One region of the Lysinibacillus sp. YS11 genome, then DNA from elsewhere that is predicted to be linked to it. Evidence: a T-box and tRNA genes for the amino acid it is inferred to sense, from the RefSeq annotation. Region 1 holds a T-box; the other holds one or more tRNA genes.
What was found. The T-box of region 1 lies ahead of LBYS11_RS15765 (valine--tRNA ligase). A T-box ahead of a tRNA ligase gene usually reads a tRNA of that ligase, here a tRNA-Val.

Region 1 (4,402 bases):
TTCTAAACGTTTTAACACAACTGCATGCTTGCTTTCGTAATCTGCTAATTTCTCACGTTCTGCGTTGACTAACGCTTCCGGTGCTTTCGATACAAACTTCTCATTCGATAATTTACCTGTAACAAGCTTTACTTCTTTTGCCCATTTCTCTAATTCTTTTTCAAGACGGGCAATTTCTTCCTCAAGATTGATCAGTCCAACAAGAGGCAGGAATACCTGTGCTCCTGTCACAACAGCAGTCATTGATTGTCCTGGGGCCTCTAAACCTTCACCAATTGTTAAAGTGTCAGGATTACAGAATTTTTCTAGATATGCTTGATTATCTTTAAGTACAGCTGCTGTTGCTGCATCTTTCGCTGAAATAAATAACGGTACTTTTTTGCTCATCGGTGTATTTACTTCCGCACGAATATTACGTACTGAACGTATAATATCCATTAGGAGCTTCATATTATCTGCTTCATCAGCAAAATGAAGATCTGTGCGTACTGTTGGCCATGCTGCCACTGTAATAGATTCACCTTCGTGTGGTAAGTGCTGCCAGATTTCTTCTGTAATGAAAGGCATAAATGGATGTAAAAGACGCATTGTTTGATCTAGTACGTAAGCTAAAATAGATCGAGTTGTCTTTTTAGCTGCTTCATCCTCACCGTAAAGTGGTAATTTTGCCATTTCAATATACCAAGAACAGAAATCATCCCAAATGAAATTGTATAATTCACGGCCAACTTCGCCGAATTCATAACGCTCTGCAAGAGAGGTTACTCGTTCAATCGTTTCATTTAAGCGCGTTAAAATCCATTTGTCAGCTACAGATTTTTCACCAGTTAAATCGATCTCATCATATGTCATACCATCCATATTCATAAGCGCAAAACGTGATGCATTCCAAATCTTATTGGCAAAGTTCCATACTGCTTCAACTTTTTCAGTTGTATAGCGTAAATCTTGACCAGGTGATGAACCAGTAGCTAAGAAGTAGCGTAATGAATCTGCACCGTATTGTTCAATGACATCCATTGGATCAACACCATTGCCAAGTGATTTACTCATTTTACGCCCTTCACCATCACGTACTAAACCATGAATTAGCACATCTTTAAATGGACGTTGATCTGTAAACTCAAGGCCTTGGAAAATCATTCGAGAAACCCAGAAGAAAATAATATCATAGCCTGTTACTAATGTATTTGTTGGATAGTAACGTTTGTATTCTTCATTTGCTTCATCTGGCCAACCCATAGTAGAAAACGGCCATAGTGCTGAAGAGAACCATGTATCTAGTACATCTTCATCTTGCGTCCAGTTTTCTGCATCTGCTGGGGCTTCTTTACCTACGTATATTTCGCCTGTTTCATTATGGTACCAGGCTGGGATTTGATGGCCCCACCATAATTGACGAGAAATACACCAATCGCGTATATTCTCCATCCAGCGGGAATATGTGTTTTCAAAACGAGCAGGAACAAAGTTTACTTTCCCTTCTTCGTCCTTTTGCAGCTCTAGGGAAGCATCAGCAAGTGGTTGCATTTTAACGAACCATTGTGCTGAAAGATATGGCTCAACAACAGCACCAGAACGTTCAGAGTGTCCTACTGAATGCATATGCTCTTCAATGCGAATTAACACACCTGCTTCTTGTAAATCAGCAACAATTTGCTTGCGGCATTCGAAGCGATCCATTCCTTTATATTTGCCAGCAAGGTCATTCATTGTGCCGTCTTCATTCATTACTAGAATGCGCTCTAGATTATGACGATTACCAACTTCAAAGTCGTTCGGATCATGGGCTGGTGTCATTTTTACAACCCCAGTACCAAATTCCATATCAACGTACTCATCAGCAACAATTGGAATTTCGCGACCTACAATCGGTAAAATAACGTTTTTACCAATTAAGTGCTGATAACGCTCATCGTTCGGGTGAACAGCTACCCCAGAGTCACCAAGCATTGTTTCGGGACGTGTTGTAGCAACTTCTACATAGCCAGAGCCATCAGCTAATGGATATTTCATATGATAGAAGGCACCTTGCACATCCTGATAAATTACCTCGATATCAGATAATGCTGTTTTTGCTGCTGGGTCCCAGTTGATAATACGTTCACCACGATAAATTAAACCTTTTTCATATAACTGAACAAAAACTGTTTTTACGGCATCTGAAAGACCTTTGTCTAATGTGAAACGTTCACGTGTATAATCTAATCCAAGACCAAGCTTTGCCCATTGATCACGAATATGTCCAGCATACTCTTCTTTCCATTCCCATGTTTTTTCGAGGAATTTTTCACGTCCTAAATCATAACGTGTAATATTATCCTCACGCAGCTTGGCTTCTACTTTTGCCTGTGTTGCTATACCAGCATGGTCCATACCTGGCAACCATAGGGCATCATAGCCTTGCATGCGTTTCATACGAATGAGAATATCTTGTAATGTTGTATCCCAAGCATGACCAAGGTGTAATTTACCTGTTACGTTCGGTGGTGGAATAACGATTGAATAGGGCTTTTTCCCACTTTCAGGCTGTGCCTCGAAGAACTTCCCTTGTAACCACCATTCATAGCGACCAGCTTCAATGGACTGTGGGTCATATTTAGTTGGCATTGAAATGTTTTCTGTCATATTGACTCCTCCTATTGTTTGAAAACTGTTGGTAAAGAAATACTATTTATTTTTTACCCAATAAAAAAACTCCTCTCGTCTAAAAGGACGAAGGAGTTTTAGTTCGCGGTACCACCTTTAATTCCAGCAGGGTTAAGATAAATATTAAATAACATATTTTCTCAGCCTATTCTACTGGCTCTCAATTCGGTAACGGTGTTTAACCGGCTTTAACTACTATTAGTTCACTAAAGCTGCTCAAGGGCTACCTTCAATTTCGTACAAATAGAAACTTCTCAGCTACCGTTTCCTCTCTGAAAATGTAGTCAAAATTTACTCTTCCCTATCATAGCATCTGTATTTGATTTTCCTTATTGTACCGCAGGATCGTGTCATTTTTCAAGTGATTTAGTCATCTTTTAGTAAGAGGAAAGTAAATAGAAAAGGAAGTGACAATTCAAATGCGACGACGCAAGTATAACCCTTGGCTTTTACCACCTTGGCTACGACAAGTTCGTTTTTATTGCAGAACCATCATCGTGCCGATTTGTGCTTTTCAGTTTATCCGTGTCATTATTGTGCCAACATCAGGTGATTTAGTCTTCTTATTACTCCTGCTACTTCTCTGCTATTTACTTTTGAAAGACATCATTTGAAACACGAACTTTAAGCGGTGTATATTCTTCTGTTAGATCCCAAATCATAGAAGGCACTTCATGCCAAGTACTGGATTCGCGTACAACAATATGGCTTGAGGATTCTCTTAATACAGCTTTTTGGTCAACTGTTGTAGAATTCTCTTGGCGTGAAGCTGCTGCTACTGCGGCAGGTTGTTTCACTTGAACACTTTCTTCAATTGCAGCCAATGTCTCCTCTTGTTCGAAAGCATGTGTTGATAGGTGCGGATTGTCTAACACATCTTTTTCAACAACAGGTTCATACTCATTGAAAGCGCTTGTGACTGTCCACTCAAGCTGACACATCTGATTTGTTAGACTAGGGCGAATATCCTTGACCATTAAATCTTTGACATCTGATTCTTTTGGTAAATCCACATGTAAAGGAACGGCATACTCAAAATAACCAGTATCTCCTTGAATATCAAGGGCATCAATTGTAATTAAATCTTCATTTTCTGCAAATGCTTGCATATCTTGAAAATCAAAGCGAACGTGTGCGGTGATATGATAGATGCCCATAAGTCGCAAAGAATCCTCTAACTGCATTGCCTGCCACTGTGGCTTAATTTGAACAGCTGCTATTTCAGTTGGGCAGCCATATCCAGGAAAACAAAATGTTTCGCGCATATTCCAAGTTTTGTATTCGATAATAATCCCTCCCTTTGCATCATATGACGATTTGAAGGATAGTATGCTAGGATGTTGCCATTTGAACAGAGTTAAAAATAGATACTACTAAAAAAATGGCATGCTAGAAGTAATAGTCTAGCATGCCATTCCCATGGATGTTCGTATCATTAAACATTTACTAATTTAATTTTATTAGCTACACGATCTGTTAGCATTTGAGTTGCCTTTGGTACGATCGGTTTAAAAATCGGATTGAGAACAGGGCCAGCTAACCCGCCTGCAATGACTTCTAAGAATCCTGTCATTTTAGTATTTTCAGCGTCGATACTTTCTGCGAGGAAATAGCCATTTCCTGTGAAGTTATCAGAAAGCCCCTTTAATTCAAATGTAACTTTTGATGGTGCTATCCATTCTAAGATTGTAATTTCTACTTCAACTGTTTTTTTCAAAACGCCAACATTGCCTTTAAAAGTCCAAGTGGAGTG
Region 2 (4,402 bases), 700 kb from region 1:
ACAGGTTGATATTCCTGTACCACCTCCTCACCGTTTGAGAAATGGGGGGACGCAGTAGGATAGGGTAAGCGCGCCGTTGGTTGTGCGCGTCCAAGCAGTAAGGCGTGTGTGTAGGCAAATCCGCACACTGTAACGTTGAGCTGTGATGGCGAGTCCGTATGGACGAAGTTCCTGATTTCACACTGCCAAGAAAAGCCTCTATCGAGGTGAGAGGTGCCCGTACCGCAAACCGACACAGGTAGTCGAGGAGAGAATCCTAAGGTGTGCGAGAGAACTCTCGTTAAGGAACTCGGCAAAATGACCCCGTAACTTCGGGAGAAGGGGTGCTCTTGAGCGTGCAAGCGCATGAGAGCCGCAGTGAATAGGCCCAGGCGACTGTTTAGCAAAAACACAGGTCTCTGCAAAACCGTAAGGTGACGTATAGGGGCTGACGCCTGCCCGGTGCTGGAAGGTTAAGAGGAGTGGTTAGCGCAAGCGAAGCTGCGAATTGAAGCCCCAGTAAACGGCGGCCGTAACTATAACGGTCCTAAGGTAGCGAAATTCCTTGTCGGGTAAGTTCCGACCCGCACGAAAGGCGTAACGATCTGGGCACTGTCTCAACGAGAGACTCGGTGAAATTATAGTACCTGTGAAGATGCAGGTTACCCGCGACAGGACGGAAAGACCCCGTGGAGCTTTACTGTAGCCTGATATTGAATTTTGGTACAACTTGTACAGGATAGGTAGGAGCCAGAGATCTCGGAGCGCCAGCTTCGAAGGAGGCGTCGGTGGGATACTACCCTGGTTGTATTGAAATTCTAACCCATGCCCCTTAGCGGGGCAGGAGACAGTGTCAGGCGGACAGTTTGACTGGGGCGGTCGCCTCCTAAAAGGTAACGGAGGCGCCCAAAGGTTCCCTCAGAATGGTTGGAAATCATTCGTAGAGTGTAAAGGCACAAGGGAGCTTGACTGCGAGACCTACAAGTCGAGCAGGGTCGAAAGACGGGCTTAGTGATCCGGTGGTTCCGCATGGAAGGGCCATCGCTCAACGGATAAAAGCTACCCCGGGGATAACAGGCTTATCTCCCCCAAGAGTCCACATCGACGGGGAGGTTTGGCACCTCGATGTCGGCTCATCGCATCCTGGGGCTGTAGTCGGTCCCAAGGGTTGGGCTGTTCGCCCATTAAAGCGGTACGCGAGCTGGGTTCAGAACGTCGTGAGACAGTTCGGTCCCTATCCGTCGTGGGCGTAGGAAATTTGAGAGGAGCTGTCCTTAGTACGAGAGGACCGGGATGGACACACCGCTGGTGTACCAGTTGTCTTGCCAAAGGCATCGCTGGGTAGCTATGTGTGGACGGGATAAGTGCTGAAAGCATCTAAGCATGAAGCCCCCCTCAAGATGAGATTTCCCATTACGCAAGTAAGTAAGATCCCTCAAAGACGATGAGGTAGATAGGTTCGAGGTGGAAGTGTGGTGACACATGGAGCTGACGAATACTAATCGATCGAGGACTTAACCAAAAAAGTTTGAAACTTTCAATGCACCGTTTATCCAGTTTTGAAAGAATAAAATATTAGAATATACTTGTAATTTTTATAAGATATGTTATAATAAGTATTGTCTTTCAAATAGTCTAGTGATGATGGCAAAGAGGTCACACCCGTTCCCATACCGAACACGGAAGTTAAGCTCTTTAGCGCCGATGGTAGTTGGGGGCTTCCCCCTGTGAGAGTAGGACGTCGCTAGGCTATATACTAAAATTATTCCGAAGTAGCTCAGTTGGTAGTAGCACCTGACTGTTAATCAGGTTGTCGCAGGTTCGAGTCCTGCCTTCGGAGCCATTCTTGGAGAGTTGTCCGAGTGGCCGAAGGAGCACGATTGGAAATCGTGTAGGCGGTTAACACTGTCTCAAGGGTTCAAATCCCTTACTCTCCGCCAACACTTTGATGTGTTCCAAACGATGGCCCCTTGGTCAAGTGGTTAAGACACCGCCCTTTCACGGCGGTAACACGGGTTCGAATCCCGTAGGGGTCACCAATTCAATACCCAGATGGAGGATTAGCTCAGCTGGGAGAGCATCTGCCTTACAAGCAGAGGGTCGGCGGTTCGAGCCCGTCATCCTCCACCATTATTTTTACAACATTATAGTATTATCGCGGGGTGGAGCAGTGGTAGCTCGTCGGGCTCATAACCCGAAGGTCGTTGGTTCAAATCCAGCCCCCGCAACCAAATGGTCCCGTGGTGTAGCGGTTAACATGCCTGCCTGTCACGCAGGAGATCGCCGGTTCGATCCCGGTCGGGACCGCCATTTATTTTAAAATATGGGTCAGTAGCTCAGTTGGTAGAGCATTAGATTGAAGCTCTAAGTGTCGGCGGTTCGATTCCGTCCTGACCCATCTTGTTTTTTTGCCGGTTTAGCTCAGCAGGTAGAGCAACTGACTTGTAATCAGTAGGTCGTGGGTTCGATTCCTATAGCCGGCACCAGATTTTCCCGGAGGGGTAGCGAAGTGGCTAAACGCGGCGGACTGTAAATCCGCTCCTTAGGGTTCGGCGGTTCGAATCCGTCCCCCTCCACCAGTTTTATTATTTTAGGGGCATAGTTCAACGGTAGAATAGAGGTCTCCAAAACCTTTGGTGTGGGTTCGATTCCTACTGCCCCTGCCAATTAATTTTATGGCGATTGTGGCGAAGTGGTTAACGCACCGGATTGTGGTTCCGGCATTCGTGGGTTCGATTCCCATCAGTCGCCCCATCTAATATAAAATTAATAAACATCATAATACAATGGCGATTGTGGCGAAGTGGTTAACGCACCGGATTGTGGTTCCGGCATTCGTGGGTTCGATTCCCATCAGTCGCCCCATTGTTGGGGTATAGCCAAGCGGTAAGGCAACGGATTTTGATTCCGTCATGCCTAGGTTCGAATCCTAGTACCCCAGCCATTTTTGCGGAAGTAGTTCAGTGGTAGAACACCACCTTGCCAAGGTGGGGGTCGCGAGTTCGAACCTCGTCTTCCGCTCCATGTATGACGGCGGCATAGCCAAGTGGTAAGGCACGGGTCTGCAACACCCTTATCACCGGTTCAAATCCGGTTGCCGCCTCCATATTTTAACTGTTAATCGGTTTATCCGATTTTTTTATCTCCATTATGCCGGTGTGGCGGAATTGGCAGACGCGCACGACTCAAAATCGTGTTCCTTTGGAGTGTCGGTTCGACCCCGACCACCGGTATCAATTACAACGAAGAATCCTTGATATATCAGGGGTTCTTTTTTTTGTTGTAAAAAATTATAGAAAGTATATAAACATAGATAAAGGAGCGGGGGACTGAATGGGTCATATTTTTGCCTTTACAGCAGCTATATTTTGCGCTGTATTAGCAAACTAAAGTTATTTAATATAATCTACCTTCATTATGGTAACGTTAACTGATAAATTAATGTGTACTTGCCTCTTAAAAGCAGAAAATGACAAGACAGAGTTTAGTTTCTTCCTTCACTTAGAAACAAGTGGCATTAAGATATGTTTTGTATCGATGAAACATGAAAACATCAATCACAACGTATGGGTCATGCATGAAGTTGAACTAAAATTTTTGTTCTATTAATTCAAAATTTATATATATTAATTTTACTATTTATTATAAAATATTTTTACCACATTTGTATGATAGGTAGACTAATTTCTCTAAAATGGAAAGCAAAAAAGGATATATCTAAAATATTTGGTAATAACTACCCAAAAACCATTGTGGAATTATAATAAGAAAGGGAGATATTCCAATTTAAAAAAACATACAAAAAGATATATCGCAAATTACTATTTATTAGTAAATAAGTCACCATCAATAATGAGGGAAAGAATGTGAGATTATGAAAAAAAAGAATAAAAATTTTAACAAGATAATAGCATCTACAGTTACAGCATCTGTTGTGGTAGGTAGTTTAGTGACAGTGATACCAAATGCTAACGCAGCTGCAACTAAATTCAAAGATGTACAGTCAAATGCATACTTTTATGAAGCAGTAAATAGTTTACATGCACGTAATATTATAAGTGGCTATGAAGATGGTACTTTCCGTCCAAAAGAACCTTTAACTCGCGCCCATGCTGCAAAAATCATCGCACTTGCATTAGATTTAGATACAACTAATATTAAGAACCCAGGATTTAAAGATGTCTCTGAAAAGCATAATTTCTATAAATATATTGCTGCATTAGCCGATAAAGGAATTATTGTGGGATCTGAAGGTGAATACAGACCGAATGATCCTGTGACTCGTGCACAGATGGCAAAAATTATCTCATTAGCCTATGATTTAAAATCAGAAAATTCTCAACAAAAAATAAACTTTACAGATGTGAGTCAAGATGATTGGTTTAATAATTATGTTGGGGTATTGATTGAAAATGAAATCACA

Region 2: it encodes a tRNA-Val, which carries the amino acid that the T-box ahead of LBYS11_RS15765 (valine--tRNA ligase) is inferred to sense. The anticodon was not compared.

The regions. Positions count from the first base shown of each region.
Region 1 covers NZ_CP026007.1:3,169,293-3,173,694, forward strand. The annotation lists gene LBYS11_RS15765 (valine--tRNA ligase) at 1-2,628, opposite strand, end outside; T-box leader at 2,709-2,966, opposite strand; gene LBYS11_RS15770 (hypothetical protein) at 3,069-3,263, shown strand; gene LBYS11_RS15775 (valyl-tRNA synthetase) at 3,240-3,914, opposite strand; gene LBYS11_RS15780 (SRPBCC family protein) at 4,085-4,402, opposite strand, start outside.
Region 2 covers NZ_CP026007.1:3,868,542-3,872,943, reverse strand. The annotation lists rRNA gene LBYS11_RS19500 (23S ribosomal RNA) at 1-1,501, shown strand, start outside; rRNA gene rrf (5S ribosomal RNA) at 1,614-1,729, shown strand; tRNA gene LBYS11_RS19490 (tRNA-Asn) at 1,746-1,822, shown strand; tRNA gene LBYS11_RS19485 (tRNA-Ser) at 1,828-1,919, shown strand; tRNA gene LBYS11_RS19480 (tRNA-Glu) at 1,944-2,018, shown strand; tRNA gene LBYS11_RS19475 (tRNA-Val) at 2,034-2,109, shown strand; tRNA gene LBYS11_RS19470 (tRNA-Met) at 2,136-2,210, shown strand; tRNA gene LBYS11_RS19465 (tRNA-Asp) at 2,214-2,289, shown strand; tRNA gene LBYS11_RS19460 (tRNA-Phe) at 2,305-2,377, shown strand; tRNA gene LBYS11_RS19455 (tRNA-Thr) at 2,390-2,465, shown strand; tRNA gene LBYS11_RS19450 (tRNA-Tyr) at 2,475-2,558, shown strand; tRNA gene LBYS11_RS19445 (tRNA-Trp) at 2,572-2,645, shown strand; tRNA gene LBYS11_RS19440 (tRNA-His) at 2,658-2,733, shown strand; tRNA gene LBYS11_RS19435 (tRNA-His) at 2,769-2,844, shown strand; tRNA gene LBYS11_RS19430 (tRNA-Gln) at 2,849-2,923, shown strand; tRNA gene LBYS11_RS19425 (tRNA-Gly) at 2,929-3,003, shown strand; tRNA gene LBYS11_RS19420 (tRNA-Cys) at 3,012-3,085, shown strand; tRNA gene LBYS11_RS19415 (tRNA-Leu) at 3,132-3,212, shown strand; gene LBYS11_RS19410 (S-layer homology domain-containing protein) at 3,854-4,402, shown strand, end outside.